DNA from 2 places in the Streptomyces sp. NPDC059785 genome. Region 2 is predicted to be linked to the other one. Evidence: riboswitches for the same ligand, from Rfam matches in the RefSeq annotation. Region 2 holds a riboswitch; the other holds the start of a gene.
What was found. A riboswitch is a leader RNA that binds a small molecule or an ion and turns the genes downstream of it on or off. The one in region 2 is predicted to bind S-adenosylmethionine.

Region 1 (4,299 bases), on a different contig from region 2:
GCGCAAGGTCAAGGGCAGCGAGAAGCTCCGCGCGAAGCTGAGCAACACCTGGTACGGGGAGGACAGCCAGATCCCCAAGCCCACGGTCGAGGAGTACAAGGAGATCACCAGCGGCCACGGCCACCACTGATCACCCGACCGTTCCACTCTGATCGCCACGATCGCCACGGCGAGAGCCCCGTCCAGTGCATGGACGGGGCTCTTTGCCGTCCCATGGCCTGGATAGGGTGGACCCCGCAACATGTGTACGGCCGCGTCCGGCCCGTACGTGCCTACGAACCCAGGAGCGGCATATGAGTGCTGTGACCCCCGCTGGAGGCGACATCGCGGCGGGCCGTTCCTGGCCCGTGGTGCTGAACGGCCTGCTCGACGGCCGCGACCAGAGCGCGGACGACACGGCCTGGGCCATGGACCGCATCATGCGCGGCGAGGCGACGGACGCCCAGATCGCCGGCTTCGCGGTCGCGCTGCGCGCCAAGGGCGAGACCGTCGAGGAGATCTCCGGGCTCGTCCGCACGATGTACGAGCACGCCAACGTCATCGAGGTGCCGGGGGAGACCGTCGACATCGTCGGCACCGGCGGCGACGGGGCGAAGACGGTCAACATCTCCACCATGTCCGCGATCGTCGTGGCCGGTACGGGCGCCAAGGTCGTCAAGCACGGCAACCGGGCGGCTTCTTCGGCCTCGGGCGCCTCGGACGTCCTGGAGAAGCTCGGCGTCAATCTGGAGCTGACCCCGCGGCGGGTCGCCGAGGTCGCCGAGGAGGCCGGGATCACCTTCTGCTTCGCGGTGAAGTTCCACCCGGCGCTGCGCCATGTGGCCGCCGCCCGCGGGCAGTTGGGCATCCGTACGACCTTCAACTTCCTCGGCCCGCTCACCAACCCCGCGCGCGTGAAGGCGCAGGCGGTGGGCGTCGCCGACGCGCGCATGGCGCCCATCGTGGCGGGCGTCTTCGCCGAGCGCGGCCACTCCTCGCTGGTCTTCCGCGGCGACGACGGCCTCGACGAGCTGACCACCACGGCGACCTCCCGGGTCTGGGTGGTCCGCGACGGCGAGGTGCGCGAGGAGCGCTTCGATCCGCGCGACGCCGGCATCGCACTGGCCCCCGTGGAGGCCCTGCGCGGCGCGGACGCGTCCTACAACGCGGACGTGGCCCGCCGGCTCCTGGACGGCGAGACGGGCCCCGTACGGGACGCGGTGCTGCTCAACTCGGCGGCGGCCCTGGTCGCCCTGGAGGCGGGGGACGGGCCGCTGGCGGAGCGGATCGGCGCCGGGATGGCGCGGGCCGCCGAGGCCATCGACTCGGGCGCCGCGAAGCGTGCTCTGGAGCGCTGGGTGGCGGCCAGCAACGCGTGAGCGCTCCGCTGGGAGACCGTGTGCCGACTGCGAGTCCGTCGTGGCTGGTCGCGCCCACGCGGCGGAGCCGCACATCGACACAGCGCCCCTTCGGGGGCGCGTGTGACGCAAGGCGCAGTCCGGGATCCGGACTGCGCCTTGCGTCGTCAAGATCCTGTGGCAGGATGCTGTACCAGGTCATGAGCGACAGCCATCAGGCCCCGGCCGGCTGTCCGGCAACCCTCCGTCCGTGGCGGGGTGCCCCGGGTGAAGACCAGGCCGTAGGCAGCGAGGTCTACGGCAAGCGCGGACCCCTCGCCCGCTTTCTCCGAAAGCGCAGTACCAGGGGTCCTGGTCGTTCGAGGGAGCCTTCTGTGAGCAAGCGAATGCGATAGGGCGTAGAGCCCCGCCTCCGCGAACCCCTTTCACCTTTCACCGCTTCCTCCGCGCCGAGCCGCCCCTTTCCCGTCTTCCCGGGGCGTCCGCTCGCGCGGTGCCTGCGCCTTGACTCTCACAGGAGTGCGCCATGTCTGTCTCCGCCGTTGCCGCCGACCGTTCCGTCTGTGCCCCGCTGCCCGTTCTGGGCGGTGATGTCGCCGTACCGCTCGTCACCGGCGGCGAGGTCACCTACGCGGCGCTCGACTACGCCGCCAGCGCCCCGGCCCTGAAGCGCGTCTGGGACGACGTGGCCGCGTACGCCCCGTACTACGGCAGCGTGCACCGCGGTGCCGGGTACCTCTCGCAGCTCTCCACCGACCTCTTCGAGAACGCGCGGGCGACGGTCGCGGAGTTCCTCGGCTGCCGCGAGGGCGACCAGGTGGTCTTCACCCGCTCGACCACCGACTCCCTCAACCTCCTCGCCGGGGCGCTCCCGGCCGGCTGCGAGGTCTTCGTCTTCGAGACCGAGCACCACGCCTCGCTGCTGCCCTGGCGGGACGCCCGCGTGACGTACCTGGACGCCCCGCGGACCCCGGACGAGGCCGTCGCGAGCCTGGAGCGCGCCCTCGCCGCCCGCGACCCCCACGGCCCCGCGCTGGTCTGCGTCACCGGCGCCTCGAACGTCACCGGCGAGCTGTGGCCGGTGCGCGAACTGGCCGCCGCCGCCCACGCGCACGGCGCCCGCATCGTCCTGGACGCCGCCCAGCTCGCCCCGCACCACCCGGTCGACATCGGCGACCTCGACGTCGACTGGGTCGCCTTCTCCGGGCACAAGCTGTACGCCCCGTTCGGCTCCGGCGTCCTCGCCGGCCGCGCCGACTGGCTGACCGCGGCCGAGCCCTACCTCGCGGGCGGCGGCGCCAGCCGTACGGTCTCCCGGCGCGCCGACGGCGGGGTGGACGTGGAGTGGCACGAAAGCGCCGCCCGGCACGAGGCCGGCTCGCCCAACGTGATCGGCGCCTACTCGATCGCCTCCGCCTGCAAGGCGCTGACCGAGGCCGGTTTCGGCAATCTGGTCGCCCGCGAGCGGCAGCTGATCGAGCGGGTCCGCGCGGGTCTCGCCGAGGTGCCCGAGGTCAGGGTGCTGTCGCTGTTCGGCGACGACGCCCCGCGGGTCGGCGTCCTGTCCTTCGTGGTGGAGGGCTGGAACAGCTCGCACTTCGCGGCGGCGCTCTCGGCCGAGTACGGCATCGGGGTGCGCGACGGTCTCTTCTGCGCCCACCCGCTGGTGCGCACCCTGCTCGGCAGCGACCCGGGGACCCAGGGCGAGTGCGGCGCCCCCGAGGCGGCACCCGGCGAGAAGTCCCTGAACGCGATCCGTGTCAGCTTCGGCGCCGGCACCCCGGACGAGCACGTGGAGCGCTTCGTGCGGGCCGTGCGGGAGCTGGTGAGCGACGGGGCGCGGTGGCGGTACCGCACCGAGAACGGGCGGTGCGTTCCGGCCGTGTGACGGCGGTCAGGGGCGCGGTCGGCGCCCCGTGGAGGCGGTGTTCAGGAGTCGAGGCCGATCGCGAACGCCGCCTCCAGGTCGTGCTGGGAGTACGTACGGAACGCGACGTGGGTGTCCGTGGCCTCGACGCCCGGGATCTTGCTGATCTTCCCGGGGATGATCTCCGCGAGGTCGTCGTGCGCCCTGACCCGGACCATCGCGATCAGGTCGTAGGTGCCGGTGACGGAGAAGACCTCGCTGACGCTGTCCAGCGCGGCGATCGACTCGGCGATCTCCGGGATCCGGTCCACGCTGGTCTTGATGAGCACGATCGCGGTGATCACGGCTGGTTCTCTCCCTCGGGGGCGGGCGCTGGGCTTTCGGCTGACGGTTGCGCCGCGGTGATTGCTGGCGTTTTCACTCTAGCCGCACGCCCGAAGCGCACCCACGCGTAGAGGAAGCCGAGGGAGAAGCCCACCAGGTGGGCCAGATGGGCGACCCCGGGGCCCTGGTCGTCGCGGCCCGCGGCCAGCCACTGGAGGGCCACCCAGAAGGGCAGCACCACCCAGGCCGGCAGGCGCAGCGGCAGGAAGAAGAGGAACGGGAAGAGACTGGTCACCCGGGCGCCGGGGAACAGGTAGAGGAACGCGCCGAGTACCGCGGAGATCGCCCCGGAGGCGCCGACCAGGGTCTGTACGGACCCCGCGTTGGCGACCGCGTAGGCCAGCAGGGCGAGGCACCCGCAGCCCACGTAGAACAGGGCGAACTCGACGTGGCCCATGCGCTCCTCGGCCATCACCCCGAAGACGCAGAAGAACAGCATGTTGCCCAGGAGGTGGAGCCAGCTCCCGTGGATGAAGAGCGCGGTCACGGGGCCGAGGGCGGCGCGCGGATCGCCGCCGAGGAGCTGCTCGGGCACGACGCCCCAGCGGCGGAAATAGGCCTGCTGGGCGGCGAGCAGACCGTCCCCCGTGCCGTAGGCCGGATTCAGCCCCGCCGCCGGCCCGATCACGAAGACCAGGCAGCAGACGGCGATCAGCCCGTAGGTCACCGGCGCCGACCGGTTCCGGACCGTTCGGCCGACCGTCGTACTCC
Region 2 (4,299 bases):
TGCCGATCTCCTCGCGCAGGGCGGTGATCCGCTCCTCGACGTCCGCCTCGTGCGAACGCGCGCGCAGGAAGTCCGCGTCGGCGCCCAGGCCGTGCACCCCGATGCGGGTGTCGCCGGCCCCGCCGACGAGGGCGTCGCAGCAGGCCGTGAAGGCGCCCGCCCAGCGGTGGGTGAGGAAGCCGAGGCGGTCGGCGCCGAGCATGCCGCGCAGGACCTGCTCGGCGATGTCGTCGGGCAGCATCCGGAAGTACTCCACGGGCGCCCACGGGGTGTGCGAGAAGTGGCCGATGCGCAGGTCGGGGCGGAGTTCGCGGAGCATTCCGGGGACCAGGGTCAGGTGGTAGTCCTGGACCAGGACCGAGGCGCCGGGGGCCGCGCCCTCGGCGAGCGCCTCGGCGAAGGCTCTGTTGTACGCCTCGTAGGCGGCCCACTGACGGCGGAACTCCGCGTCGAAGACCGGCTCCACCGGCGTCTGGTACAGCATGTGGTGGACGAACCACAGCACCGAGTTCGCGATGCCGTTGTACGCGTCCGCGTGGACCGCGGCGTCGATGTCCAGCATCCGCACGCCGTCCTCGCCGACCCCGCGCCGCACCGCCTCGCGGTCCCCGTCGCCGAGCGCCGCGCAGACCCACAGCGCGCCCGCGTCGGGCCCGATCGCCGACAGCCCGGACACCAGCCCGCCGCCGCCGCGCCTGGCCTGCAACGAGCCGTCCTCGCGCAGCGAGTAGGAGACCGGGCCGCGGTTGGACGCGACGAGAATCTGGTGGGAGTCCCGCGTGGATGCCATACGCCTGAACCTAGCCCGGCTCGGAAACGCATAAACGTACGGGCGGCGTACGGACGGTGCGTATACAACGGCCGGATTTTGTTACGGACCGTTTACCGCTACGCGACTCTGCGTGAGCGGTACTCGGCGATCTCCGCCATCGGCGGGCGCTCCTCCGTATCCACCGAATGGGTGAACGGGGTGAAGCCGTGCTCACCTCTTTCGAACTGTGTCAGGGCCGGCCTGATCAGGTGTCCGCGGGCCAGCCGGAGCTGCGCCGTGCGGTAGATCGCGGCGGCCATCCGGCCCAGTGCCTGCCCGTCCTGGTGCCGGTGCCTGCGCACTCCGACGTCGACCTGGGCCAGCGCGTCCAGGCCCACCAGGTGCAGCGCGTCGACGAGCATGCCCAGCTCCACGCCGTAGCCGACGGGGAACGGGAGCTGTTCGAGGAGGGAGCGGCGGGCCGCGTACTCGCCGCCGAGCGGCTGCACGAAGCCCGCGAGCTGCGGCCAGTGCATGTTCAGCAGCGGGCGCGCCATCAGCTCGGTGACCCGCCCGCCCTGGCCCGGCGCGGAGCCGAGCGGCCGGTCGTACATCGCCTTGACGAGGTCCACGCCCGGGTCGGTGAGCAGCGGGCCGACGATCCCGGAGACGAAGTCCGAGGAGAACTCCCTGAGGTCGGCGTCGACGAAGCAGACGATGTCACCGCTGGTCACCAGCAGGGACCGCCACAGCACCTCGCCCTTGCCGGGCACGGCCGGGATGCGGGGCAGGATCTCGTCGCGGTGCACCACCCGGGCGCCCGCCGCGGCGGCCACCTCGGAGGTGCGGTCCGTCGAGCCCGAGTCGATCACCACGATCTCGTCGACGAGCGGCGTCCGGCGCATCAGGTCCCGGCGGACGGCGGCGACGATGTCGCCGACGGTCTCCTCCTCGTTGAGCGCGGGCAGGACGACGCTGACCGTCGACCCGGTGGTGCGTTTGGCGGCGACGAGCTTGTGGAGCGGTCGGTCGGTCACGTTCCAGGAGCGGGTGCTCAGCCAGCGCTCGACTTCTTCCAGCACAGTCTGCGGCTCCTCACTGTCTGATCGCACGGCCTGCGGGCCATGTGATCCATCTCGCGGTTCGGACGACTATCTCAACTGTCCTGGCCTTCGGTTACAGTCTTGAACAACGCGGATGACCATCGCATGTCCTGGTCGTCGGCCGTTTCGAGATCAACAACTGCGACTCACAATCGAACACCGCTCATCCAGAGGGGCAGAGGGATACGGCCCGATGAAGCCCCGGCAACCCTCCAGCCGTCTCTTGTCACATCGATGTGGCGAGGCTCACGGCTAGGGAAGGTGCCAAATCCGTCTCACGGCGAGATGCGTCGTGAGGAAGATGAGGAGAAAGGGCCTCGCCTCCATGGCTGCGCAGACAGATGCAAGCACCACGAACTCCGTGACCACCCCGGAGTCGCCCGCCGCGAACACCGTCGACCTCGGTCCCGCCACCGCCCTCTCCTGCCGCGAGTGCGGACACCGCGTGCCGCTCGGCCCGGTCTTCGCCTGCGAGGAGTGTTTCGGCCCGCTGGAGATCGCCTACGACTTCTCGGGCTACGACGCCGAGGAGCTGCGCAAGCGCATCGAAGCGGGCCCCGCCAACATCTGGCGCTACGCGCCCCTGCTGCCCGTCCCGGCCGACGTCGCCGAGAAGCCGAACATCAACCCGGGCTGGACCAAGCTCGTCAAGGCCGACAACCTCGCCCGCGAGCTGGGCGTGACCGGCGGGCTGTACGTGAAGGACGACTCCGGCAACCCGACGCACTCCTTCAAGGACCGGGTCGTCGCCCAGGCTCTGGAGGCGGCGCGCGCCTTCGGCTTCACCACCCTGTCGTGCTCCTCCACCGGCAACCTGGCCGGCGCCGTCGGCGCCGCCGCCGCCCGCGCCGGCTTCCGCTCCTGCGTGTTCATCCCGCACGACCTGGAGCAGGGCAAGGTCGTCATGGCCGCGATCTACGGCGGCGAGCTCGTCGGCATCGAGGGCAACTACGACGACGTGAACCGCTTCTGTTCCGAGCTGATCGGCGACTCGGCCGGCGAGGGCTGGGGCTTCGTCAACGTCAACCTGCGGCCGTACTACGCGGAGGGCTCGAAGACCCTCGCGTACGAGATCTGCGAGCAGCTCGGCTGGCGGCTGCCGGACCAGCTCGTCGTCCCGATCGCCTCCGGCTCGCAGCTCACGAAGATCGACAAGGGGCTCAAGGAGCTCATCGCGCTCGGCCTCGTCGAGGACAAGCCCTACAAAATCTTCGGTGCGCAGGCCGAGGGCTGCTCGCCGGTGTCCGTCGCCTACAAGGCGGGCCACGACGTCGTACGGCCGCAGAAGCCGGACACCATCGCCAAGTCCCTCGCCATCGGCAACCCGGCCGACGGGCCGTACGTGCTCGACATCGCGCGCCGCACGGGCGGCGCCGTGGAGGATGTGAACGACGGGCAGATCGTCGACGCGATCAAGCTGCTCGCCCGGACCGAGGGCATCTTCGCCGAGACGGCGGGCGGAGTGACCGTGGGTGTGACGCGGAAGCTGATCGAGAACGGTCTCCTCGACCCGGCCCTGACGACCGTCGTCCTCAACACCGGTGACGGCCTCAAGACCCTGGACGCGGTGGCGGGCACCGGCCTCACCGCGACCATCCGCCCGACCCTGGACTCCTTCCGAGAGGCTGGCCTCGCATCATGAGCGTCAACGTCCGCATCCCGACCATCCTGCGCACCTACACCGGCGGCAAGGCCGAGGTCCCGGCCGAGGGCGCGACCCTCGCCGAGGTCATCGCCGACCTGGAGAAGAACCACACGGGCATCGCCGCCCGGGTCCTGGACGACCAGGGCAAGCTGCGCCGCTTCGTCAACGTGTACGTCAACGACGACGACGTCCGCTTCGAGCAGGGCCTCGAGACGGCCACGCCGGACGGCGCGGGCGTCTCGATCATCCCGGCCGTCGCCGGCGGCTGACCGCCGAAAATCGGCTCGAACCGGCTGAGCGCCCGGTTCGATCAGTCGAATCACCGTGAGTTCATCGAATCGCCCTCTCCGTGAGAGAAACGGAGGGGGCGATTCTGCATGGTTGAGCGCGGTACAGTTGGGGAAGCTGCTTCGATTTCCATGCCGGGCGCATATGAAAACCGATCCTTCGCCCGACAAGAAGCAGCCAAAGTGCCTGACGCTTTTGAGCCCTATATGGCTTTTATGAGGCCCGACTTGCCCAGAATATGTGTGAATTCTCCACATATTCCCGATCGGGCATGCCCAGAATTCTCGTCCGATTGACCTGTTGCAGACGGCAGTTGGACAGATACATTCAGCCGCGGTCGACGCGTTCCGGCGCACACCCCCAACCGTTGGGGGGTGAGGTCTGACCCGGGTCCGCGAAGTGCGGTCCTGTGCAAGGGCCAGTAATAGGGGAGTTAGGCATGGCTCAGGGCACCGTCAAGTGGTTCAACGCGGAGAAGGGGTACGGCTTCATCGCGGTCGACGGTGGTGCGG

Region 1: it holds a riboswitch for S-adenosylmethionine, as region 2 does, so the genes downstream of both, ACFV6E_RS25720 (aminotransferase class V-fold PLP-dependent enzyme) here and thrC (threonine synthase) in region 2, are expected to answer to the same signal.

The regions. Positions count from the first base shown of each region.
Region 1 covers NZ_JBHWHV010000036.1:75,489-79,787, forward strand. Annotated here, with positions in the region: gene ACFV6E_RS25710 (cytochrome bc complex cytochrome b subunit) at 1-130, shown strand, start outside; gene trpD (anthranilate phosphoribosyltransferase) at 294-1,358, shown strand; SAM riboswitch class IV at 1,534-1,650, shown strand; gene ACFV6E_RS25720 (aminotransferase class V-fold PLP-dependent enzyme) at 1,864-3,225, shown strand; gene ACFV6E_RS25725 (Lrp/AsnC family transcriptional regulator) at 3,267-3,548, opposite strand; gene ACFV6E_RS25730 (rhomboid family intramembrane serine protease) at 3,545-4,299, opposite strand, start outside.
Region 2 covers NZ_JBHWHV010000010.1:147,842-152,140, forward strand. Annotated here, with positions in the region: gene ACFV6E_RS10665 (trehalose-6-phosphate synthase) at 1-790, opposite strand, end outside; gene ACFV6E_RS10670 (glucosyl-3-phosphoglycerate synthase) at 889-1,833, opposite strand; SAM riboswitch class I at 2,015-2,162, shown strand; gene thrC (threonine synthase) at 2,180-3,496, shown strand; gene ACFV6E_RS10680 (MoaD/ThiS family protein) at 3,493-3,768, shown strand; gene ACFV6E_RS10685 (cold-shock protein) at 4,227-4,299, shown strand, end outside.